2 linked regions of the Saccharibacillus brassicae genome follow. The main gene of each other region encodes a partner of the protein of the gene in region 2 in a complex. Links are inferred from orthologs where the notes say so. Each region holds a gene or a part of one and is shown on either strand. Other genes may lie near its edges. The genes, in order: FFV09_RS02845 and FFV09_RS19005.

The links.
Region 1: the proteins of FFV09_RS19005 (region 2) and FFV09_RS02845 are in contact, whole or in part, in a cryo-EM structure (PDB 8Z21), measured with the Escherichia coli proteins. The link is inferred for Saccharibacillus brassicae from one-to-one orthologs.

The regions. Positions count from the first base shown.
Region 1 is NZ_CP041217.1:712,638-720,628, reverse strand. Bases 549-3,372 are described here. They hold FFV09_RS02845 (ABC transporter permease), read left to right. Parts: upstream 549-1,406; coding sequence 1,407-2,339; downstream 2,340-3,372. Other genes in these bases: FFV09_RS02835 (ABC transporter ATP-binding protein), read left to right, coding at 3,343-3,372; FFV09_RS02840 (ABC transporter permease), read left to right, coding at 2,386-3,309; FFV09_RS02850 (peptide ABC transporter substrate-binding protein), read left to right, coding at 549-1,179. Also shown: more of FFV09_RS02850, read left to right, coding at 1-548; more of FFV09_RS02835, read left to right, coding at 3,373-4,266; bacillithiol biosynthesis cysteine-adding enzyme BshC, read left to right, coding at 4,539-6,167; FFV09_RS02825 (adenosylhomocysteinase), read left to right, coding at 6,225-7,490; division/cell wall cluster transcriptional repressor MraZ, read left to right, coding at 7,707-7,991. UniProt on the Escherichia coli protein: Part of the ABC transporter complex OppABCDF involved in the uptake of oligopeptides and of the ABC transporter complex MppA-OppBCDF involved in the uptake of the cell wall murein tripeptide L-alanyl-gamma-D-glutamyl-meso-diaminopimelate.
Region 2 is NZ_CP041217.1:4,542,880-4,560,110, reverse strand. The notes cover bases 6,902-9,738. They hold FFV09_RS19005 (ABC transporter ATP-binding protein), read right to left. Parts: upstream 8,933-9,738; coding sequence 7,871-8,932; downstream 6,902-7,870. Other genes in these bases: glsA (glutaminase A), read left to right, coding at 9,260-9,738; FFV09_RS19010 (MFS transporter), read left to right, coding at 6,902-7,826. Also shown: FFV09_RS19045 (outer membrane protein assembly factor BamB family protein), read left to right, coding at 1-1,014; FFV09_RS19040 (hypothetical protein), read left to right, coding at 1,108-1,299; FFV09_RS19035 (hypothetical protein), read left to right, coding at 1,462-1,902; FFV09_RS19030 (dipeptidase), read left to right, coding at 1,928-3,289; FFV09_RS19025 (DegV family protein), read right to left, coding at 3,385-4,227; FFV09_RS19020 (DUF4261 domain-containing protein), read right to left, coding at 4,391-5,362; FFV09_RS19015 (DUF1963 domain-containing protein), read right to left, coding at 5,384-6,271; more of FFV09_RS19010, read left to right, coding at 6,534-6,901; more of glsA, read left to right, coding at 9,739-10,207; FFV09_RS18995 (antibiotic biosynthesis monooxygenase family protein), read right to left, coding at 10,562-10,855; FFV09_RS18990 (histidine phosphatase family protein), read right to left, coding at 10,915-12,489; FFV09_RS23885 (TVP38/TMEM64 family protein), read left to right, coding at 12,694-13,317; protein YmzB, read left to right, coding at 13,444-13,791; FFV09_RS18975 (AbrB/MazE/SpoVT family DNA-binding domain-containing protein), read right to left, coding at 13,991-14,251; FFV09_RS18970 (hypothetical protein), read right to left, coding at 14,338-14,691; FFV09_RS18965 (GNAT family N-acetyltransferase), read right to left, coding at 14,891-15,352; and 3 more genes. UniProt on the Escherichia coli protein: Part of the ABC transporter complex OppABCDF involved in the uptake of oligopeptides and of the ABC transporter complex MppA-OppBCDF involved in the uptake of the cell wall murein tripeptide L-alanyl-gamma-D-glutamyl-meso-diaminopimelate.

The sequences.
Region 1 (7,991 bases), 3.8 Mb from region 2 along the record:
GGCGTCAAAGCCGTTGACGAGAACACGCTTGAAGTTACGCTGACGAACCCGACTCCTTACTTCCTGGGTCTGACTTCGTTCTACACGTTCTACCCGGTTCACCAAGCAACCGTTGAAGGCAACGAAGCTTGGGCAGCCGATGCAAGCACGATGGTAACAAACGGACCGTTCACATTGACGACCTGGACGACAGGTTCCGAAATGGGCTGGACCAAAAACGAAAAATACTGGGATGCGGCCAACATCAAGCTGACGAACGTAACAGCTTCGATCGTAAACAGCGGCGCAACCGAAACCGCTTCGTACCAAGGCGGCGAAATCGATTACGCGGGCGCACCTACCGGCGAAATCCCGACCGACCAAATTCAACCGCTCTCGCAGCAGTTCGCTGACGAGTTCAAATTGACTGACATCGCTTCGACGTACTACTACGAGTTCAACACCAAAGAAAAACCGTTCAACAACGTCAAGATCCGTAAAGCCTTCGCTATGGCGATCGATCGTCAATCCCTGATCGACAACGTAACGAAAGCCGGACAAACGCCGGCATACGGTTTCGTACCGACTTCGATCGCAGGACTGAACAACCAATCGTTCCGCGACGAGCATCCGGACAGCGAATACTTCAAGGAAGATGCGGCACAAGCCAAAACGATGCTTGAAGAAGGCATGAAAGAAGAAGGCTACACCACGCTTCCTCCGATCACTCTGCTCTACAACACAAGCGAAAACCACCAGAAGCTGGCCCTGGCCGTAGCCGACATGTGGAAAACGAACCTTGGCGTTGAGATCGAAACGAAAAACGAAGAATGGTCCGTATTCCTGGAAAGCAGAAAAACGGGCAACTTCCAAATCGCTCGCGCAGGCTGGTCTGCCGACTACAACGATCCGATGACTTACATGGATATGTTCGTAAGCGGTGGCGGCAACAACAACACCGGCTATGCGGACCCGGCTTACGACGCTCTGATCGACGGCGCTTACAAAGGCGGCAACGATCCGGAAAAACGTATGCAGGATATGGCTGCAGCCGAAAAAATGCTGATCCAAGACAACATGGTTATCATGCCTGTCTACTACTACACGCAGGCGTCGCTCACCAAGCCTTACCTCAAAGGCGTAACGACTGACTTCTCCGGTGCTATCAACTTCACTCGCGCTTATCTGGAACAACAATAAGATTCCCGCTTTGAAAGTTGAAAGAAGATCGACCAAAGTTAAATAAAGGCTCGGGATATATGTGGATTCCCATATATATCCCGATTTTTTTGCATGTTCGCTAAACTTCCATTTTTGCTCTTGCTTAACCAGTAAATAGGGTTGAATATAATGAATATGCAACTATACATTCAAGATATTAGGTGACATTTCGAGCAGGACCAGAATGAAGGAGGAGAGGTACGCAGATGGCACGGTATATAACCAGTAAACTTCTATATACGCTGCTTTCGCTGTTTATTTTGATAACGGCGACGTTTTTCTTGATGAAAGCTATCCCGGGCGATCCGTTTATGTCCGAAAAAGAAGTTCCCGCTCCGATTCGTGCACGTTTGGAAGCGCAGTACGGACTGGATAAACCTCTCATGACGCAGTACGCGAACTATCTCGGCAACATCGTGCAGGGCGACCTGGGCATCTCGATGAAAAAGCTGAATCAGGAAGTATCCGGCATTATCGGTCAGACGTTCGGCGTTTCGCTGCGTCTCGGTCTGATTGCCGTTGTCGTGTCGACGATCGTCGGGGTGACCCTCGGTCTGCTCGCCGCTCTCTACCATCGAAAATTCATCGACAGTATGGTCATGGTGCTCGCCGTCATCGGCATAGCCGTGCCGAGTTTCGTGCTGGCCTCGCTGCTGCAGTACGCACTCGGCCTGAGGCTGGACTTGTTCCCGATCACGGGCCTGCGCAGCCCGCTCGGCTATGTTCTGCCGGTTATCGCGCTCTCGGCCGGACCGATCGCTTATATCGCGCGCCTCACCCGTTCGAGCATGCTCGAAGTGCTGCACGCCGATTACATCAAAACGGCCAAAGCCAAAGGCTTGAAATGGCCGGCTATTCTCTGGAAGCACGTTATCCGCAACGGCATTTTACCGGTCGTCACTTACGTGGGACCGATGACGGCCAACATCATTACCGGTTCCGTCGTCGTGGAACGCATCTTCGGTATCGGCGGCATCGGCAAAGTGTTCGTCGACAGCATCACTAACCGCGACTACACGTTGATCATGGGCATCACGCTCTTCTACGGTATCATTTTGATGGCGGCTCGTTTCGTTACCGATATCGTTTACGTCCTTGTCGATCCGCGTATCAAATTAACATCGGGTAAGGAGGGCTAAACCAGTGTCTAACGAAAAAAACTTAAACAAACAGCCTCTTCCCGCTTTGACGGCGGCCGATTTCGAGTCTGTCAACGTTAACGAACGCGAATCGGAAGTTATCAAACGCGAAAGTCTTACGGCTTGGCGCGATACATGGGAACGCCTGCGCAGAAACAAAGTCGCGATGAGCGGCCTCGTCGCGCTCGTCGTCATCATTATCGCTTCCATCTTCGGTCCGCTGGTCTCCTATTGGGTACACGGTTACGATTACCAGACGAACGACCTGTTGGCGACCAACAAGCCGCCTTCCGCGCTGCACTGGTTCGGAACGGACGATCTGGGCCGCGACATGTTCGTCAGAACGTGGTCGGGCGCACGGATCTCCCTGATCGTCGGTATCGCTGCCGCGCTGATCGACCTGCTGATCGGCGTCATCTACGGCGGCATCATGGGTTACTTCGGCGGCCGCGTCGACACGATCATGAACAAGTTCTCCGAAATTCTGTACGCGATTCCTTACCTGCTCGTTACGATCCTGCTGCTCGTCGTATTCAAGCCAAGCTTGGGCACGATCATCCTGGCGCTGACGATTACGGGTTGGATCAATATGTCGTGGATCGTCCGCGGCGAAATCATGAAATTGAAAAACCGCGAGTATGTGCTCGCTTCCCGCTCGATGGGCGCCGGTACGGGCAGACTGTTGTTCCGTCACCTGCTGCCTAACGCAAGCGGCCCGATCATCGTCACGCTGACGCTGTCGGTTCCGAACGCGATCTTCGCCGAGTCGTTCCTGAGCTTCCTCGGTCTGGGCGTTCAGGCTCCGATCTCCTCGCTCGGTTCGATGGTCGAAAACGCTTTGACCGGCTGGATGTTCTATCCTTGGCGGATGCTGTTCCCGGCTGTTCTGATCAGCATCATCATGCTGGCGTTCAACCTGCTGGGAGACGGCCTGCGTGATGCGCTCGATCCGTCGCTCAAAAACAAATAATTCGCAGATCCTAAAGTGAAGGAGGCGTCAGCCATGAGAACAGAACTCGGCAAAAACCTGATTGAGGTTGAAGGACTGAAGAAGTATTTTAATGTAGGAAAAGGCAAAGTGCTCAAAGCGGTCGACAACTTGAACTTCTCCATCCGCGAAGGCGAGACGCTGGGTATGGTCGGCGAATCCGGCTGCGGCAAGTCTACGGCGGGCCGGACCATTCTGCGCCTGTACGAGCCTACCGGAGGAAGCGTGCGGTACAACGGAACGGATATTTACAAACTGCCGCCGAACAAGATGAAAGCGATGCGCCGCGATATGCAGATGATCTTCCAGGATCCTTACGCCTCGCTGAACCCGCGCTTCACGGTGTCGGACATTATCGGCGAAGCGCTGGATATCCACAAAATGGCGGGTACCGGCGGCGAACGCAAAAAGCGGATCGAAGAGCTGCTGGATCTGGTCGGCTTGAACACCGATCACGCTACGCGTTACCCGCACGAATTCTCGGGCGGCCAGCGTCAGCGGATCGGGATTGCCCGCGCACTCGCGGTCAATCCGAAATTCATCATCTGCGACGAGCCGATCTCGGCGCTTGACGTCTCGATTCAGGCGCAGGTCGTCAACTTGCTGCAGGAACTGCAGGAACGTCTCGGCCTGACCTACCTGTTCATCGCGCACGATCTGTCGATGGTTAAGCATATCAGCGACCGCGTGGCCGTGATGTATCTGGGTAAAATGGTGGAACTGGCGGAGAGCGAAGAGCTGTACAGCAATCCGATCCACCCGTACACCAAATCGCTGCTGTCCGCGATTCCGATCGCGGACCCGGAAGTCGAATCGCAGAAAAAGCGTATTCTGCTGACGGCGGAAGGCGGCGGTCCGATCCGTTCGGCCGGCGAGCAGAGCGAAGAAACGGCGCTGGTCGAAGTTTCTCCGGGACACTGGGTCGCCATGCCTCACTAAAAGATTGAACGTTTGATCGAAAATAGCGGCAGGACGGACCCTGATCTTATTAATCGGGAACCTTCCGCCTCGCCGCACGCTCTGTCCGCCTTTGAACGGACAGGGTTCAGCCGTCTTTCCGAAGCGCACGCCGCTTCGGGAAGACGGCTTTTTGTTTGGTTCGGCGCCGGACTTTTATCCGAATCGGCAGAAAGTGGCTTTGACGACTTGAGAGCGATTGGGTACAATCAAGAAGGGTTTAAGCAGATAGCAGACAGGAGGCAAGGCCAGACATGAATGTCATTCCGCAGGCGCTTCGCAAGGGTTCGGCCTTGGGAGAAGATTATGTGCGCGGACAGCACGCGCATAACTTATACGAATACGATTTAGAGGATGCTCAGGCGCTTCGGCGCAGAGCCGAATGGCTGGATGCCCCGCACCGGCCGCAGGCCGATCGCCAAGCGCTGGTGAAAGTGCTGAGCGCCTATAATGCCAAATATAACGATCATGAAGCGGTGCATAGCTCGATCGCGACGCTCGCCGACGAGCGTGCGCTCGTCGTAGTCGGCGGCCAGCAAAGCGGATTGTTTACCGGTTCATTGTTGGTCATCTACAAAGCGGCGACGATCGTGAACGCGGCGCGGCTCGCCGCGCAGCAGCTCGGGCGCGACGTCGTGCCGGTATTCTGGATCGCGGGCGAAGACCACGACTGGGACGAAGCGGACCATACGTATGTGCTGACGCCGGAACTGGAAGTGCGCCGGCTGCGCATGGAATCGTGGCATGACGGCAAGTCTTCCGTGAGCGATGTCGAAGTGACGGCGGAGAAATGGCAAGCGGTCATCGCGGAGCTGGAGCGGGTACTGGCCGATTCGGCGTTCAAAAGCGAGCTGCTTGATATGCTGCGCAGCGAACTGCCGCATTCGATCAGTCTGAGCGAAGGATTCGCCCGTCTGATCGGCCGTCTGTTCGGCCGCTACGGCCTAGTGCTGGTCGATTCGGCCGATCCGTCGCTGCGGCAGGTGGAACAGCCGATGTTCCGGCGGTTGATCGAACGCAACGACGAGCTGGAAGCGGCGTATCTGACAGCGGCCGCGCGGATCGAAGAAGCGGGCTACGAGCAGCAGGCGCAGGCCGCCGAAGGCGCGGCCAACCTGTTCTATATCCATGAAGGGCAGCGTCTGCTGCTGTTCAAGCAGGACGGCAAATTCGTCGATCGGCGCGGCACGGTTATCTTGAGCCGGGACGAACTGCTGGAACGCGTGGAGCGATGTCCGGAATGTTTTAGCAACAACGTACTGACCCGTCCGCTTATGCAGGATTATTTGTTCCCGGTGCTGTATGCGGTGCTCGGCCTCGGCGAAGTCGCCTATTGGGCCGGAACCAAAGACGGTTTCGAAGCGGCGGATATGCAGATGCCGATTTTGCTGCCGCGCATGTCGTTCACGCTCGTCGACGCTTCGACGAAGAAATATATGCAGGCGTACGATCTGAGCTTCGAAGACGTCATGGAGCGGTTCGGCGAGCGCAAGGAAGCCTGGCTTGCGGAGCAGGACAAGCTCGGCACGGACGGGCTGTTCGAGCAGACCAAAGCCGAATTCGAGCAGCTGTACGCGCCGCTGATCGAACGGATCGGCGAGCTGCATCCCGGCCTTGCCGACCTGGGCGAGACGAACCGCGGCAAGATCATGGCGCAGATCGACTTTTTGCAGGGCAAGACGAAGCAGACGATCGCCCGGCAGAACGAAGCGGAGCTGCGCAGATGGGACCGCATTTACAAAACGCTGTTCCCGCTCGACCGTCCGCAGGAACGCGTCTATACCGTCTTTTACATGCTGAACCGTTATGGCCCCGACTGGATCGACGATTTGATGCGGATCGAGCCGGACCTGACGGGAGCGCATCGCATCATCGAAGCTTGACCGGTTCGCGAATCGCGGATCGCTTTACCATTACGCAAGCGAAGCGGAGGAAAACCTATGAGTTCGTTGGCCAAGCAAAACAGCATTATCGCGGATATCAATCTGGCACCGGAAGGCCGCCTGAAGATCGACTGGGCTTCGGCGCACATGCCGGTACTGAATCGTATCCGGGAGCAGTTCGAACGCGATCAGCCTTTTAAAGGACTCAAAATATCGGTCTGCCTGCATCTCGAAGCCAAAACGGCTTACCTGGCGAAAGTCATTCAGGCCGGCGGCGCGGAAGTGACCATTACGGGCAGCAATCCGCTCTCCACGCAGGACGACGTGTGCGCGGCGCTGGTCGAAGACGGCATTACCGTATTCGCCAAGTACCAGCCGGCTCCGGGTGAGCTCAAAGCGTTGAATATCAAAGCGCTCGAAGCGAAGCCGGACCTGATCATCGACGACGGCGGCGATCTGGCCACGATTTTGCACGGAGAGCGTCCCGACCTGCTGGCAACGATTCGCGGCGGCGCGGAAGAGACGACGACGGGCATCATCAAGCTGCGTTCGCTCGAAAACGAAGGCACGCTCCGCATTCCGATGATCGGCGTCAACGACGCGTTCTGCAAATCGCTGTTCGACAACCGTTACGGCACCGGCCAATCGGCGTGGGACGGCATTATGCGCACGACGAACCTGATCGTGGCCGGCAAAACGGTCGTCGTCGTCGGCTACGGCTGGTGCGGCAAAGGCATGGCGATGCGCGCGCGCGGACTCGGGGCGAACGTGATCGTGACCGAAATCGATCCGATCAAAGCGGTGGAAGCGCATATGGAAGGCTTCCGCGTCATGACGATGCTCGAAGCGGCGCCGCTCGGCGACTTCTTCATTACGGTGACGGGCAACAAAGCGGTCATCGCCGGCGAACATTTCGACGTCATGAAAGACGGCGCGATTTTGTCCAATGCCGGACACTTCGACGTCGAAGTCAGCAAGCCGGACATGGAAGAACGTTCGGAATCGATCCGCACGGTGCGCAAAAACATCGAAGAGTACCAGTTCAAGGACGGCCGGAAGATCTACCTGCTGGCCGAAGGCCGCCTCGTCAATCTGGGCGCCGCGGACGGACATCCGGCGGAAATCATGGACATGACGTTTGCGCTGCAGGCGCTGTCGCTGCGTTACATCAACGAAAATTACGAGGAAATCGGCCGCCATATGATCAAGGTGCCGTACGAGCTCGACGAGCAGGTCGCCCGCTACAAACTGGAAAGCATGGGCATCCGGATCGACGAATTAAGCGAGATGCAAAAAACGTATTTGCAGAGCTGGAACGTCTAAATCGTCATCCAAAAACAGGTCGTTTCTCCCAAATCAACCGGGAGAAGCGGCTTTTTTCTAATTATGAAAGAGCACAAAGACAGAAAAAACGTCAAATACGGCGAAAAAGCGTGAAATTTGCGGAAGGACTTTGATTTTGGGCGTGTAATCCATTATGCTGTAAGTGGCGGGAAGTGGTACAAAGTGGAGGGAAAAGGACGAAGGGTGGGTCTGACGATGTTTATGGGCGAATACCGGCACAACATCGACGATAAAGGCCGCCTGATCGTCCCTGCCAGATTCCGGGAGAAATTGGGCTTGCGCTGCATCGTGACCCGGGGTCTGGACCAATGCCTTTTCGTTTACTCCGAGCAGGAATGGGAACTTCTCGAACGCAAACTGAACAACCTGCCTTTGATGAAATCCGACGCGCGGGCTTTTACCCGGTTTTTTTTCTCGGGCGCGGCGGAATGCGAATGGGACAAGCAGGGAAGAGCCAACCTGCCCGCCAACTTGCGCGAG
Region 2 (17,231 bases):
AGAGGCACGCTGACCGCGATCGCCGAGCGCTCCGGCGAGGTGCGCTGGACCAAGACGTTCGCCGATCCGTACACCGTGCTCAACGCCGGTTCCGGCGATCCGTACGTGCTGATCCGGCAGGGCAGCTGGATTCAGGCGCTCGACCCGGTCAGCAGCCGGCCGGTCTGGAGCCTCAAGACCGATGAGCATGCCCAGCCGCCCGGCGGGGACGCTCGGTCGGAAGCGTCCGATCCGAACGCTCTGGAGGCGCAAGCCCCCAACGCGACGGCCCTTAATGAGACAGCCCTTAGTGAAACAGCCCTTGATAAGACAGCTCTTAATCAAGAAGCGTCCGATCCGGAAGCCCTTGACCCGCAGGGCGCGGGCGGCGATCTCTTCGCGCGGCCCGACGGGACGCGTTGGGTAACGTTCGGCGGCGAGCGGGTTCGGCTCAATACGGCGAACGGCGACATCGTCGGCCGCTATCCGCTTCGAAGCAGCGAGCGGGCCGACCCGCTCGCAGACGGGAACGTGCTGATCCGGCGCGCTGTCGATACGGCGGATTACGACTCCGGCTCGCTGTTCGAGTCGGTGCTCTACGATACGCGGGCCCAGCGCGAAATCTGGTCCGTGCCGGGCCGCGCTTCGCGCCCCCTGCTCGTCGAAGACCGCCTGTACGTGCTGCTGAACGGCGTGCCGGCGGCGCTGTCCGCCGAAGACGGACAACTGCTGTGGAAGACGCAGACCGCGGACTACGCGCTGACCGGCCTGCAGGACTTCGTGCAGGCGGGGAGCTTTATTCCGCTCGGTCCGCATCTGCTGCTGCCTTACGGCCCGGATCTGCTCGCTTTCGACGCGGCCGACGGCAGGCTGCGCGCCCGGATCGACGGCTTCTTCGCGGTGCGCGAGGACGGTGGACCGACGCCGCCGGAAGGACTGCTGAACGCGGACGGCGGAGCGATTTACGCCGGTTCGGCGAACGGTTCGTTCACGGCTTGGGACGCCGAACAAATAAAGGCGCTTTTAGCGCCATAAATTTAATCCTGCATTCATCTTTTTCCGTGCGGGAGGCGTATAATAACTACAAGACCTACCGCACCTCACCCCAAATTTCGAGGAGGGACCGTTATGACAGGCAGACCGAACAATGCTTTGTGGATGACCGAGTTTTTACTCAGTCCGGACCCCGTCAAAGAGCAGCGCATCCGAGAAGTCGAACGGGAGGATAATCCGGAGTTGATGAACAGCATTCTTTTCCATCTTTCGCTGCGCAACCAGGTTTATCTGCTGCGCAGACGAAGCGGACGCAGAATCGGGTAATCCCGACTGCGCAGCCGATCGCCTGCAGCGGGAACGTTTCAAGACGCTTCCGATTTTCCGGACCTGTCCCTGTGGACAGGTCCTTTTCCATTCTTTTTGCGGGAGGACCGGGGTATGGCGTATACTGAATAACGGAATCGAATTCCGAGGAGGAACAAATAGATGAATGCAGCACAGAAAAAAGCGTTAGGCATTACCGGAGGCCTCGTAGCCGTCATCGCGATCGTCGCCATCGTCATTTTCCTCGTCTATACCCGTTCGAATCCCCAGGCGAATCCGTTCCAGCTTCAGATGGGACATACGCTGAGCAGCGACGGGACCGCCATCACGGACAACGGCACTTCGTTCAGCCGCACCAAACCGATCTACGCGATCGCGGATTACCCCGATACCGGCGTGACGAAGGACCATACGGCGATCCTCGCCGTCATCTCCGAGAGCACCGGGCAGGTCATCCAGCAGCAGCAGGTGGAAGAAGACGAATCCACGCAGCAGATCAAAATGGAACTGGATAACGCCAACTGGGAACCGGGCATTTACGAACTGACTTTCGCGCGCAGCGGAACGATGGTCGGCACGATCAATTTCTCGCTGCACCAGTAGACACACAAGGAGGATTTTCCAACCGATGAACCCGTACACGACTTATTTCGAACGTCATCGCGAGCAGCATCTCGCCGAATTGAAGGAATGGTTGTCCATTCCGAGCATCTCCGCCCTGTCCGAACACAAGGAAGACGTCCGCCGCGCCGCCGAATGGCTCAAGGACGCGCTGACGGCAGCCGGACTCGAACACGTCACGCTGAACGAGACCGACGGGCATCCGATTCTGACCGCCGACCATCTGCATGCCGAAGGCGCACCGACGCTGCTCATCTACGGCCATTACGACGTGCAGCCGGTCGATCCGCTGAACCTGTGGGAGACGCCTCCGTTTGAACCGAGCGAACGCGACGGCAAGCTGTACGCGCGCGGCGCAACCGACGACAAAGGCCAGGTGTTCCTGCACGTCAAAGCGCTGGAAGCGATTCTGAAGCAGGAAGGCCGCCTTCCGGTCAACGTCAAGCTGTGCATCGAAGGCGAAGAAGAAATTTCGAGTCCGAACCTGGTCCAATTCCTTGATGACAACGCCCAGGATCTTGCGGCCGACGCCGTGCTGATCTCGGACACTTCGCTGCTCGAACGCGGCAAGCCCGCTATCAGCACCGGCCTGCGCGGATTGTGCTCGATCGAAGTGTCGCTGAACACGGCGAATACCGACCTGCACTCCGGTTCGTTCGGCGGCGGCGTACCGAACGCGCTGCACGCGATCGTCAGCCTGCTGAACTCGCTGCACGACGAACAGACGGGCCGCGTCCTGGTCGACGGTTTCTACGACGGCGTCCTGCCGCTGACCGAAGAGATGCGCGGCGAGCTGTCCAAAATGGATTACGACGAAGAGAAATTGAAAGCCGATCTCGGCCTCGATACCCTCTTCGGCGAAGAAGGCTATTCTTTCCTCGAACGTACCGGCGTCCGGCCGACGCTTGAGCTGAACGGCGTCTACGGCGGCTTCCAGGGCGAAGGCACCAAGACCGTCATTCCGAAGGAAGCGCATGCCAAAATCACGTGCCGCCTCGTCGCGAACCAGGACCCGCACGACGTACTGGCCAAGATCGAACGCCATCTGCGCGAACATACGCCGGCAGGCGCCAAGTTGACGCTCGTGCCGGGCGAGACCGCGTTTGCGTTCAATATCGATCCGTCCCATCCTTTCCTGCAAAAAGCGGCCGACGCCTACGAAACGGTCTACGGCGTACGCGCTTTGTTCACGAAGGACGGCGGCTCTATCCCGATCATCGAAGCGTTCTCCCGCGTGCTGAACGCGCCGGTCGTGCTCATGGGCTTCGGCCTGCCGGACGAAAACCTGCATGCGCCGAACGAACACTTCAATCTCGAAAACTTCGACAAAGGGCTGCTCACGCTCGTCCAATATTTGAAAACGGTCTGATCCGTACCGCTGCCAAGCGCCGGACCGCCGGAATCATCGAAAAAGCCGTTCCCCCCGGGGGAACGGCTTTTTGCGTTGGAAGTCTTCAATCGAGGCTACTCGTAATAATACATGAAGCCGATTGCGCCGGGTCCCGTATGCGTGCTGATCACGGGCGTCGTGTAATCGATCTCGATTTGCGTATATCCGGTCAGTTCATGGATTTTGGCTTTGAGGCTCTCCGCCAGCTTGCTGCCTTCCGCATGGACGAGACCGACGCCTTTGATCGTCCGTCCCTTCACGTCTTCGGCAAATTCGCGGGCCAGATGCTTCACGACCTGGGCGTGGCTGCGCGGGTTCGACTCCGGCGTGTAGACGCCGTCTTTGAGCATGCCGATCGGCTTGATATGCAGCAGCGATCCGATCAGCGCTTTGCCCCGGCCGATCCGGCCGCCTTTGACGAGGTTCTCCAGCGTGTCGACGACGACGTACAGCCGGGTCGCTTCGCGCACTTCGTCCAGCCGCGCTACAATCTCGTCCATGCTTCGGCCTTCCGCCGCCATATTGGCCGCTTCGACGACCTGAAAAGCCAGTCCTCTTGAAATATATTTCGAATCGACCACGGTCACGTTCGTATCGGTCATCTCCGACGCCATTTCGGCCGAACGCACCGTGCCGCTCATGCCTCCGGTCATATGGATCGAGAGCACGTCGTACCCTTCCGCGCCGAGGCGGTCATACAGTTCGACGAACGTTCCGGGGGCCGGCTGCGAGCTTTTCGGCAGTTCGGCGGCATGGATCATTTTCTGGATAAACGTCTCCGGGGTAATGTCTACCCGGTCCGTATAATTCTGTCCGTCGATGGTAAAAGAGAGCGGGACCATTTCTACTCCGTATTCCGCCAATACCTGATCGCTCAGATCAACGGTCGAATCCGTAACCACTTTGATTTTGCGCATGCGTCACTCTCCTGTATCCGATCAGCCGACACCCGGCCTCCGTCAAACCGCGCGGAAGACATGTTCGTCCAAGCTGTCTTCTTCAGTATACAGGCCGTGCATACCATACACAAATTCGAAACAGTTATGCAAAATTTTACTTATTAAAATTTTGACTTATTCGCTATTCCCGGATCGGCGCCTTGTGCCGCCCGGCGTAATACGGACTGCCCGGATCGACGTCCAGCACGAGGCGATGCGGGCCCGCCAGCGCATATTGATGCTCGCAGCGCCAGCGAACGTCTTCGGTCGGGCCGAACGTCTCGCCGTCCTTGATCACGTCGCCGCTGTTGAACAGATAATACCCGAGATTCGTCACCTGCTGCGCCACCTCGTTCGGTTCCAGATCGAAGAAATGGCACTGCACGTCGGGAACGCCGAGAGCGGCCAGCCCGACCGTGTCCATCAGCCTTTCGCTGCGCTCGCTGCCCGTCCCTTCCACATTGAAGAACCGTACGTTCATCGCTCCGTACAAAATGCCGCCCGCTTCGACCGCCGTCAGGTAATCGCCCGGCTCCAGCAGCTTGTCGCTTTCCCGGAAATAGACGGCGTCGCACGGAGCGGTCTCCAGCAGCGCGCGCAGCGCCCCGGTCAGCAGCCGCAGCCGCTGCGCGGGCTCAAGGCCCGACGCCATCATGTCGATCAGACGCACGGAATGTCGGCATTCCGCTACGACTTCGCCCGCTTCCGGCCAATGCCACGCCTGCTGAATCGCCGTTTCGTACGCCGACGCCGGACGATTCTTGGTCGGCATCAGCGACGTCTGCGCCGGCATTTCGCCGTCCGCGAACGTGACCGGATAATTCAGATGGAAAAAGTGCAGCATGTCCGTCTCCGCTTCGTTCGAAGGCTCCCAGACGACCAGACGGTCTTCCTGCTTTTGCTTTTCCGGCTGTTCGACCGTACCGGTGTAGAGCTGCATTTTCTCGTACAGCCGTTTGCGCGAAAAATTCGGCTTTTCCTTGTATTTCAATTCGATCGTGTAGACGCGCGCGAAGCCGAAATCCTGCTCGGCCGCAAGCATGCCTTCCGTTTGCGGATCGAGTTCTTCGCGCTGCGTATCTTCGCGTTTCGTGTCTTCGCGTTCCGTCGTCATGGCGAGCCCCTCCTTCTGGGTCTAGCTGGAATAGAACGAACAGGTCGTCCGGTCGAACCGGCCGGCCAGCAAATCTTCCGCGCGGATAAAATAGTGCAGCACGCCGGCGTCTCCCCACATGAAGCCGACGTCCGAATCGGAATCGATCTCCGCCAGCATGACGATGCCGGCGATTTCCCGCAGCGCCCGCTCCCGGTCGCCGTCAAAAGCTGCCGTCAGGCGGTCGATCGCTTCTTCCGGATAGTAGGTCGATTCGCAGCCGAACAATTCCAGCGCGGCCCGGTATTCGTCATCGCCGTGCTGTCCTTCGGCGTAGCCGAACATTTTCGCGACCGCGGCAGGTTCGTCTGCGCGCAGGGCAAAGCCCAGGTCTTCGTACTCTTCCCATCCGTGCTCCTCGTCTTCCGTCGCTTCTTCGTCGACATAGGCGTAGCCCGGCAGGTCAAGCGACGCCCGGGCGACGAGGCGGCGCGGCTTGAACGGTCCGGCGTACTCGTCATGGGCGGTCGGCCCCGGCGGCGACTGCCGCGCGGCTCCCTGCATCTGCTCCGGCGCCGCATGCAGCACCCGGTGCTCGACCGTCAGATCGTAATCCCCGGCGAAAAAGAACAGCGTGCCCCGCTCCGGCATACGCCGTTCGGGGTCCAATCCCTGCACGTCTTCAAGCTTCAGCTGCATGACGAACGTCAGCGGCACGCCGGACGCACCGAGCGGCCACTGCGTGCCGGGCGGAAGATCCGGCTCGCCGCCCGCGCGCGAACCGCCGATCTCCGGATCGCTGCCGGGCGCCGCTCCGCTCCAGAGGATCGTCTGCTTGGCGTTGGCGAGCAAATACGGTTCGGCATGCGCAAAATCGTATTCCCGGATCACTTTTTCCAGGCGTTTGCGGTTGTCGTCGCTCAAACTCATGGCGTTCCCCCGCTTTCTTGTTAGTTAAGCGTTGTGCTTGTCAGCATTAGGCTTGGGCTTCTTTTCCAGTATACCGAGCCAAGCGGCAAAATTCTATTTTCGCGGACTTTGCCTATACTTTGCCTATATCGGGGGCAGACTTTGCGAACGTCAAGAGCGTTTTCCGCTGCGACGCTTCGCCGAACTGACGCGTTTCCTTTCCCCCTTGCTTGCGAACTGGTAAGATAAAAAGGTTGTGTTTACCTGTAAAGGAGGTCCGCAATTGGAATCGCTTAGGCGCCTGACCGCCGGAATCGCCGGTTGGCCGCGCAACGTCAAATTGTTTTTTCTTGCCAATCTGCTGTACCAGATCGGCGGAGGCATGTTCTCCGTGCTGTACAATCTCTACATTCAGGGAATCGGTTACGGCGATGCGATGAACGGACGGGTCGTCAGTATTCAGTCGCTTGCGACGGCCTGCATCTTTATCCCGATCGGCCTGTTCGGCGACCGGCTCAGCCGCAAGATGCTGCTCGTGATCGGGGCGCTGTTCAGCGGCGTCGTGTTCGCGCTGCGCGCGTTTGCCGAAGCGGAACCGATGCTGCTGCTGCTCGCGGTCTGTTCCGGCGTGTTCGCGGCCTTCTTCCAGGTGCTGGCTATCCCGTTTTTGGCCGAAAACGTTAAAAAGTCGCAGCGGCTCGCCCTGTTCAGCGCTTATTCCTCGCTGATGCTCGCCGCGCAGGTGCTCGGCAGCATGGGCGGCGGCGTACTCGCCGACTGGCTCCAGCATACCGGCCTCCCGCGCGTCGAGAGTCTGCGCTTCACGCTGTTCGTCGGCGGCGTCGCGACGCTTGCCGCTTTCGTGCCCATGCTGTTTATCCGGGAGAGCCGCCGGCAGTCCGAACCGCCCGCCACGTCGCCCGTTCCGGCCAAGCCGGGTGGCGGCGAGAACTCCGTGCCAAGCGAAGCGGGCGCGCGGACACAGGATGCGGGAAGCTCGCGCATCATCTTCTGGTTCGTGCTCGCGCAGCTTCCGATCGGGCTCGGTTCCGGCCTCGTCGTGCCTTACCTGAACCTGTACTTCACGAACCGGTTCGGGGTGTCGCTGACGACGATGAGTGTGCTGATCTCGCTGGGGCAGATCATGACGATCGTGTCCATGCTGATCGGCCCGACGCTGTCGAGAAAAGTGGGGCCGGTCCGCGCCGTCGTCCTGTTCCAGATGCTCTCGCTTCCGTTCCTGCTGACGACCGGATTCACGAATATCGCGCTGGTCGCTTCGATCGCGTTCTTGTTCCGGCAGGCGCTGATGAATGCCGCCAACCCGATCCAGTCCGCCGTCATGGTCGACCGTATCCCGGACAGCAAGCGCAGCATCGCCAATTCGTTGACCCAGACCGCTTTCATGCTCGGTTGGGCCAGCATGGGACCGGTGCAGTCCTACCTCATTACGACATACGGCAATTACTGGGGCTACGCGATCACGTTCAGCATCACCGGCGTGCTCTATATCAGTGCCTCCATGCTGTATTACTTCAAGTTTCGCGACAAAAAAACAACGGCAAAAAAGGGATGAGACCGAATACTTTCGGCTTCATCCCTTTTTCTATTCGTCTATCTTTAAGCCTGAACCAGAACCGGCTTGTCGTACGTGTTATCCAGCTTGCGCTGACGGCGCAGGACCGCTTCGGGCGGCGTAACCGCCGGAGCGTCCGGATGCAGCAGCCAGGACTTGACGAAATGCGTGTCGGAGACCTGGAACATCGGAGGCTCTTTCTCGAAATCGATCTTCATGGCGTACGTGCTGCGCAGGGCGAACGCGTCGCCGATCGGCGGGTGCAGCAGATCGGGCGGCGTGCCCGGAATCGCGGTCAGCTTCTCTTCGCCGTTGCTGTCGAGCGCAGGCATCGAGGACAGCAGTCCCCACGTATACGGGTGGCGCGGATCGTAGAAGATCTCGGCAGCCGTGCCCATTTCCACGATTTGTCCGGCGTACATGACCGCGACGCGGTCCGCCATCTTGGCGACGACGCCGAGATCGTGGGTGATGAAGATGATGGCCGTACCGATCTTGGCCTGCAGGTCCTTCATCAGTTCGAGGATCTGCGCCTGGATCGTCACGTCGAGCGCCGTCGTCGGTTCGTCGGCGATCAGCAGCTTCGGATTGGCGGCCAGCGCCATCGCGATCACGACGCGCTGACGCATACCGCCGGAAAATTCGTGCGGGTACTGGTCAAAACGCTTTTCCGCGTTCGGAATGCCGACGAGGTTCAGCAGTTCCAGGCCGCGTGCGCGGGCGTCCGATCCGGAAATCTTTTCGTGCGTGAACAGCACTTCGGTGATCTGCTTGCCGACTTTCATCGTCGGGTTGAGCGAGGTCATCGGATCCTGGAAGATCATGCCGATCTCTTTGCCGCGCATTTTTTGCATTTGGCTTTGCGTTTTTTTGATCAGGTCCTGGCCTTCGAACATGATCTGTCCGCGTTTGTACTGTCCTTGCGGCTCAGGGACCAGCTTCATGATCGCCTGGGACGTTACGCTTTTGCCCGAACCGGATTCGCCGACGATCGCCAGCGTCTCGCCTTTGTTCAGATGGAAGTTGACGCCGCGGATTGCTTGAACTTCGCCGGCGCGCGTTCTGAATGAAATCGCCAAATCTTTAACTTCGAGAAGTTTCTCCATGATCTCCACTCCCTATAAAGCCCGTTCGCGAAGGAACGGGCGGTTTGTCGCTTTTCGCATATCGTTCATTGGGCGTCGTACGTCAGGGCGCATCCCGCTTTTCCGAACGTTTGGGCCTTACTCGCCGAACATTGTTCCGCGAAACCGTATATAATATTGTAACTGCTGAGCTAACTGGCAGTCAAGCAGACATTGGATGTCAGGTGTCTATGAGCGGAAGACTGCGGTATGATACGTACGACGGCGGAAAGGGCCTCCGCTCCTGCAAGATTCGCTGCTCAGAACCGATATTAAAATCCGATACGATCTATAAAGGAGGCTGCGTGCATGACGAACAAACAAGCGCGATTGGACGAAGTTCGGCAGTTTCTGCCGGAATGGCTGGAGCAAAGCCGGCAGGAAGCGGCTTTCGGCGAAGTGGCTTCGTATATCCCCGAATTGTCCAAAGCGCGCCGGGACGCGCTCGGGATTCACCTGCTCGACCTGAGCGGCAATTCCGCTTCGGCCGGAGACTGCGACACGACGTTTACGCTGCAAAGCATCTCCAAAGTATTCACCCTCATTCTCGCCCTGATGGACAACGGCGAAGAAGCGGTATTCGGGCGCGTCGGCATGGAGCCGACCGGCGACAACTTCAATTCGATGCTCAAGCTGGAACTCGTGCGGCCGGGCATCCCGTTCAATCCGCTGATCAACGCCGGGGCGATTACCGTCTCGTCCATGATCAAAGGCTCTTCGCCGGAAGAGAAATCCGCGCGCATTCTCGAATTTTTCCGCCGTCTGGCGGGCGGCAGCGAGCTGCAGGTCAATGAAGCGGTCTACCGGTCCGAATACGAGACGGGCAACCTCAACCGTTCGATCAGTTATTTTCTCGTGGAAAACGGCGTGCTGGACGGAGGCGTCGAGAATGTGCTGTCCGTCTATTTCCGCCACTGCTCGATCGAAGCCACCTGCCGCGACCTCGCGCGTATGGCGCTCGTGCTGGCCGGCGACGGAACCGACCCCGTCAGCGGCGAAGAACTGATCCCGCGCCGCTACGTGCAGATTGCCAAGACGTTCATGATTACGTGCGGCATGTACAACGCTTCCGGCGAATTCGCGATCAAAGCGGGTCTTCCGGCCAAAAGCGGCGTGTCCGGCGGCATCCTCACGTTCGTGCCCGGCGCGCTCGGTATCGGCGTCGTCGGCCCCGCGCTGAATGCCAAAGGCAACAGCAGCGCCGGCGTGCATCTGCTCGAACGCCTGTCGCAGCGGATGGACTGGAGCTTGTTCTAGATCGGCCTTGCCCGCCCATACGGTCGGATCAAGCTGTCGAAAAAATCTCGCATTCCTGCCTGAGGCTGACCTGAAATCCACATTTTGCTGTTTGAACGGCTTGTTTGGAGGAAATGTTGACTTTCGGTCCACTTTTTCTTCAAAATCCGCTTTGGGCAGGCCCAATCGAAGCAAAAAGCTGACTTCGGGTCAGCTTTTTGCTTTTTGAGCGGCTTTTTCGCATAAAATGCTGACTTTTGATCCGGATTAAGCGGTCAGGCACGCTGTGCGCCGGGACATGGTTTCCGACACCCGGAGCCCGCCGCTTCTTAATCAAGAAACGGCAGGCTTTTTCCGCGCTGCGGCTATTTTTCCTTACGGGTAGACCCGCTCGAAATGTTCGACCGTCGGAAAAGGATCGTAGTAGTCGTGCAGCATTTTTTTCCATTCCTGATACTGCGGCGAACCGCGGAACCCTTCCGTATGATCTTCAAGCTTCTCCCAATGCACAAGCAGCAAATATTTGTGATCGTCCTCAAGGCATTTTTGCAATTCGTGTCCCTGGTACCCCGAAATCTGTCCGATATACACCGAAGCCGCGCGAAAATCACGCTCGAATTGTTCCGTACGTCCCGGCTTGACGTGCAGCATGGCCGCTTCCAAAATCATGATCGGTTACCTCCTTTGCTTTTAGCGAGTGCAGCAGGTGCCAAGGCGAAGACGGTCATTCATCCGTCGCCTTCTATGCGCTCCGCGCGGACGAATCTGCCGCCCGCGAACAAAGCGCAGTAGACGTCGGGCATCGTCAGCCGCCGCCAAAATTCAAAATCGTACTGCGCGTCGAACCCGTTCAGCATAAGCGTCATGATATCGCCGTGCGTGCCGATCGCGATCCGTTCCCCGGCATGCGTCCGCAGCAGTCCGCGCAGGACGGCGATCCCTCGCTCCGCCGCTTCCCGGCTGCTTTCGCCGCCCGGCGGCCGATAATCGAGATCGGCGTAGCAGCGCTGCTTCTCGGACCGGAAATTTTCCGGGCCCAGTTCCCAGTCGCCCGCGACGAGACGCTCGCGCAGATCTTCGTGCTGCACGACACGCTGCCCGGCCGCTGCCGCAAGCGGCGCTATCGTCTCGACCGCCCGGCGGTAAGGGCTTGAGACGAAAATTCTGATGCCTTCGTTCCGCAGGCGCAGGGCGATCCGCTCCGCATCCGCGCGGCCCTGCTCGGACAACCCCCGCTCTCTCTCCCGGCCGTGTTCGTAAGCCGAGTGGGCATGGCGCACCAGATAGATCCTCGTCTCTTCCTGCCTGTTCCCCCCAATCCTATCCCTCATTCCCATTCTCCTTCCTCCCGCCAGAATACGGCGTAATCGCCGAGCAGTTTGTTCAGCCCGGCGATCCGCGCATAGGACGGCAGTTCGTCGGCCCGAAGTCCGCTCGCCCCGGCGGACGACCGCAAGTTCGTGCGGACGCTCCAGCAGCCGGGCCGTCTCCGCGGCGGTCGCGGAATGCTGCCGAAGCATATGCAGCAGTCCTTCGTCGGCGAGGTCGCCAAGCCGATCCGGCAGCAGGCCGCCGGCTTCGATCAGGCGCAGCGTGAGCGCGCGCAGCACGGCGACCGGCCCGATATTGTCCGCCGAAGCGTGATACTCCGCTTCGTGCACAATCAGCCGAAGCGTCAGCTCGGCGGTGTGACGGTCCGCTTCGAGATACGAGGAGCCGGACAAGCGGTAGCCGCGCAGCAGCTCCGGAGCGGGTTTCGGCAGGATGCCGAACGAGGCGGCGCTGCGCACCCACGAATCCAGGTGATCGGCATGCAGCACCCACTCCCCGTTGCGCAGCGGATTGGGGCGCAGCCCTTCAATGAGGTCGAACACTTCGACCGCGTTCAGCCCGCCCAGCGCCTGCCGGATTTCCGGTGAATGCAATACTTCTTCGGAGCGCCGGTGATGGTCGAAGCCTCCGACCCCTTCCAGCGCATGGCTGAACGGCCCGTGACCGACGTCGTGCAGCAGCGCAGCCGCCCGCAGCTCCGGCCAGTCCGGCGCAAAATGCGCAATCAGCGCGAACACGCCGAGCGTATGCTGAAGCCGCGACGACGTATGCTGCGTATGCAGCGCCGCCGGTCCCGCATGGCGCACGAAATGCAGCCGGCGCAGCGCGTTCGTGCGCAACAGCTTCGTCTCCGCCGCGCTCGGCACGTTCGCCGTGCCCCACAGCGGATCGCGCAGCGCGTTAGGTCCGGCCATTTGGCCGTAGGCTCCGCCCGGCCGTGTTCCGCGCGCGGATTCTTTTTCCCGTTTCATCGTTTTCCACTCTCCTTGTGCGTCATGCGTCAAGCCTGTCTTTTCCAAGTATATCCGGCTCCCGCTGCCCGGGCAAAACGAACGGCGGCCGCCGTCCCAACACCTCCCGCTCGACTTCCCCGACGTCCATCGCATACAATCGGAGTACGCAACCCGGGCGGGGCCGTTTCGGCGTGCCCGGACGGAGAGGAGACGCGACGCCGCATGAAAAAATGGATTACGCTCGCCCTGTATGCCGCGGCGCTGCTGACGATTCTGATCTATCGCCACGAATTGAATGCTTTGCTCGGAGACGTCTCGCTGCCGGCCGGCGCCGGCCTGGCGCTTGCGTTCCTGTTCGCTTTTTTCCCCGTGCTGCCGTACAAGCTCGTCATCGGTTCGCTCGGTTTCCTGTACGGACCGCTTATGGGTGCGCTGCTGGCCTGGCTGGCGGTGACGGCGGCTTCGCTGATGCAGTACACGCTTGCGCGGGTGTTTTTCCGGGAGCAGGGGCGCGCCGCGCTGTCCAAATATTCGGGCCTTGAGCGGATCGGCCGGATGATGGAACGCCGCCCGTTTCCCGTCATTCTCGCCGCCCGCCTCGTGCCGCTGCTGCCTCAGGCGCTCGTCAATTTGTATCCCGCTTTTCTGAACATTCGGCCGGTCATCTACGTCACCGCTTCCGCGCTCGGCAAAATCCCGGCCATGCTCGTATTCGCTTTCGTCGGCCAGAACCTGTTCACCGACGTGCCGAGGACGCTGACGGTGCTGGGCCTGTACGCAGGCTTCCTGCTCGCCGTCTACGCGGCCTACCGCCCGTTTGCGCGCAGGCTGCAGGACTCCAAGTAAGGCAGGGCAGGCGCAAAAAGCGCGGCACACCGCAGGACATAAGGCGTTTGCTTGAAGGCTTGGCGGGGTAAAAGGAAAGTACGCAGGCGAAGCGGGAAGCTTTGCCGGAAGAAAGGGTGACCCCAGATGGACAAACAGATCGAAGCTTTGAGCGAATGGCTGAAGGGCAAGTCGGGTCAAACGCTGCATATCGAGAAAAAAGAAAACGAAGATACCGATATCGTGCGGTTCGAGCTTGAAGAGATCGGCGAGCGTCCGCAGGACAATCCCGTCGACGATTACCTCGAACGCGCGCTGCTGCTGCGCGGAAGCGGCAGTATCGTCAACGGCGAAGGCGAGAGCGTGCCGCTGCCCGGCGATACGTACGAGATCGGAATCAACGAACTTGCGATCGGCAGCCAGAGCGGCGACCGCCTTGAACTGACGAACGACCGCGCGACTTACGCGCTCAGCGTCGAAGCGCCGCAGTCCTGATTCCGTGAACGAGGTCCGCGCGCCGGATCGAATGCACGACAAAAAGAGGCTCCTCTTCGAGAGAGGGCCTCTTTTTTTGCCGCTGCGTACCTTACTTACCCTTACTTACCCTACCCTTGCCCTTACTCAAAAAGCCCGCCGTTCCCGGGAAGGAAGCGGCGGACTCTATGAGAAGCGCTGAAGCGCGAGCAAGGAGAAATTACTTGGATTCCGCCTGGTACAGGTCGATCAATTCTTCGATAGCGGATTTGCTGACCATTTTGCCTTTGAAGTACACGAGATCTTCGGCTTCGCCTGTGAAGATGCAAGTCGGTGCGTATTTTCTGAGGATAATGCGTTCGCCGTCCACGAAAATTTCCAATCCGTCTTTAATATCGATACCCATTGTTCTGCGAAGTTCAATCGGAATGACTACCCGTCCAAGTTCGTCTACGCGTCTTACGATGCCTGTTGCTTTCATTGCTATAATTCCCCATTTCGATTAAAATGATAATTGTCGACAAAAGATCGTCGTTATTCGATATTATTCGACATATTGTGCTTGCTTCAACTGTACTCCTCTTTATATATCTTGTCAATATGGAAATTTATACTACGGTCAAGTTTTTTTAACTCTTCTACGCAAATAAAGCGAAGCGCCTGTTTAAAGCGTTTCGCTTTTTTATTTTTTCCTGTTTCTTCAAAGGAACCCTTTTTAGGGTATCCATTTTTTATAATTATTTGGAAAAGGTTTTCGACATCGTTTGTCGGTACAATTTCGACAAAATCAACGCGTTTCGACGATTCAGCTGCTGTTCGATCGACGATCCTTCGTCCAATCGAAGCCGCCGGAGCGGAACTGCACGAACCTGCCTGCCGCGCAAGGCCGGAAGATCGCTTCATTCCGGCGGCAGCGGTCAAAAAAAGGCCCGCCGCGGAAATCCGGTATGGACTTCCGCGGCGGGCCGCAGTTCGTTATCGGTTCGGCAGAGGCCGGGCAGCGGTTACCGTTCTCGCCCTCGCGGCACCTGACGGTAACGCTCGAAGATCGCCCGCCCGGCACAGCCGAAGCGGAGCAAGCTACCGCAGCCTACGCTCGCGATGATCGGTCATGCACGGATCAGGAAACGCCGGTCTGCGCGTCCAAGCCCGGACGCAGCAGATGAACGGTCGATCCCGCGCGGCCGGAAGCGGCCGAATCCGAACGGCCGGATTCGACGAATCCGAAGCTTTGGTAGAATTCGTAAATGTCCGGCGTCTGATCGCCGACGTCAACAGCCAATTCGCCGCGCTGCGACACATGGTCAAGCAGCGCGTTCGCGACGCCCTGACCCTGGTAATGCGGATGCACGACGAGCAGTTCGACTTTGGAATCCTTCATGGCGATAAATCCGGTCAATTCCCCGCCGAAGCGTCCGCGCACGGCATGCACTTCCAGCCGGTCGAGAATTTCTTCCCGGAACAGCCGGGCATAGAACTGGATGTCGCTCGGGTCAAGGTCCGACAGCGTGCGACGAACCGACAGCAGCCAAATTTCCGTTAACCGATCCTGATGTTCTTCCGTACAAGCAATAATTTGCATGGGTACACCCTCCTTTTTGGAAAAGCTGATCCAATCTTCTGCTTAGCGACGACCGACAGTATCTTCCACCGAGTGGCAAGGGTTCTTCCGCGAAAGCTTCGAATCGACGATGAAGGGACGTTGGAGAATGATATTTGAACAAATATAACATAAAAAGAGGCTGCCGTCTTGTGATATCTCTCTCTAAGACGTGTTCAGAAGCCGGATTGTTCCGGCTCCGGCGACGGGCGTCCGTCTTCCGGCTGCGAGTCCTGCGGCCGGCTGTCGCCCTGCCGCTCGGAACCGCCGTGCCGGCGGCCGCGTCCGTGCGCGTGCCCCCGGTGCCCGCCCGGTCCGCGGCCGCCTTCTTCCGGCTTATCGTGCAGCTCGAACGCCTGTACGAATTCCCGGATAATGCCGTCCACCGCTTTCAGTTCGCCCGCGATGACCGGGCGGATGCTGTCGAACGCCTGCTCTTCGAGCTGCGCGGACAGCGTGTCGCGGCGCAGTTCCAGCCGCTCCAGAAAATGCAGCGCCCGTCCGCGGCGGAACGTCTGCGCGCCTTCGGAGCGGCCTCGTTTTCCGCTTTCTTTTTCCTGCGTACGGTCGACGTCCGCTTCGTTCGAATCCCCATGCCCTTTTTTCGAAAAATCCGCTTCTTCCCTATCCCGCACCGTAATCTCCTCCTTGAACTCGTATGCTTCTGTATACAAATGTATTCATTCGTCTGCCGCTTGTCAATCTTTGCGCAGCAAAAAAGAGCCGGCATGCTGCCGACCCTTTTGCTCACGCCTGATCCGATTGCCTGCGGCGCCGCCCCGTTGCTGGGCATCGCCCGTTTACGAAGCCGTCTCGCAGTGGCGGCGGCAGTCGCCGTGCTTGCAGGACGAGAACGTGCCGATAAAATCGAGCCGGTGATCCGACACGTTAAATCCGTATTCGCGCTTCACGCGCTGTTCCAGCTCCGTGAGCCAATCGTCCTTGATCTCTTCGACTTCGCCGCAGATCGAGCAGATCATATGATGGTGCATATGCTCGTGGTCTTTGCTGCGCAGGTCGAACCGGGCAACGCCGTCGCCGAAATTCATCTTCTCGACCAGATGAAGCTCCGTCAACAATTCCAGCGTCCGGTATACCGTCGCCAGTCCGATTTCCGGGAAACGTTCCTTCACCCGCATATATACGTCCTCGGCGCTCATATGGTCACGCTCGTGTTCGAGCAGAACCCGCATCGTCGCTTCCCGTTGGACGGTCGATTTATACCCTTTTGCCATCATCTGCTGCTTCATCGATTTGAGTTGTTCTTCCACGCTGATCAATGGTCTCGAACCTCCTTTGAACTTCTGGCTGCCTGTTTGCAGTTGTGGCGACGTTCTGTTCGCCGTTTAATTAGAATGATTATAATTTAATAATAACGCAAATGTTCGCAATGCGCAAAGATTTTTATCACAGGCCCGAAGCCGAAGCCGCAAAAAAGCGAACCGCCGGCACGGAAAATCTTTTCCGTATCGGCGATTCGCCCTTGTCCGCTTCTTCACCAAACGTCAACGAACGTCCGTGATCATGCGGTCGTCTTTTCCCGTTGCCTTAAATCAGCTTTCCGCCGAAGACGGCGTGCCGACCGAACCGCCCGCTTTTTTGGACGTGCTCGATCTGCCCAGTCTGCCTTTGCGTTCCAGATGTTTGCGAAACAGGTACATGACGGCCAGATGCAGCTTCGCCTGCGTGTATTTGTACAGGAACCACGGCATCGAAGGCATGTAATCGTGAATCGCTACGACGCAGTCGCTCGATTCGGGAATCATGAGGAACTCCAGACGCCCGGAGTGGCTGTCTTTGGAGCTTGCGAACATGCCTCCCGTGATCCGGTAGACGGCGCGGTCTTCGCCGCTTTTGACCG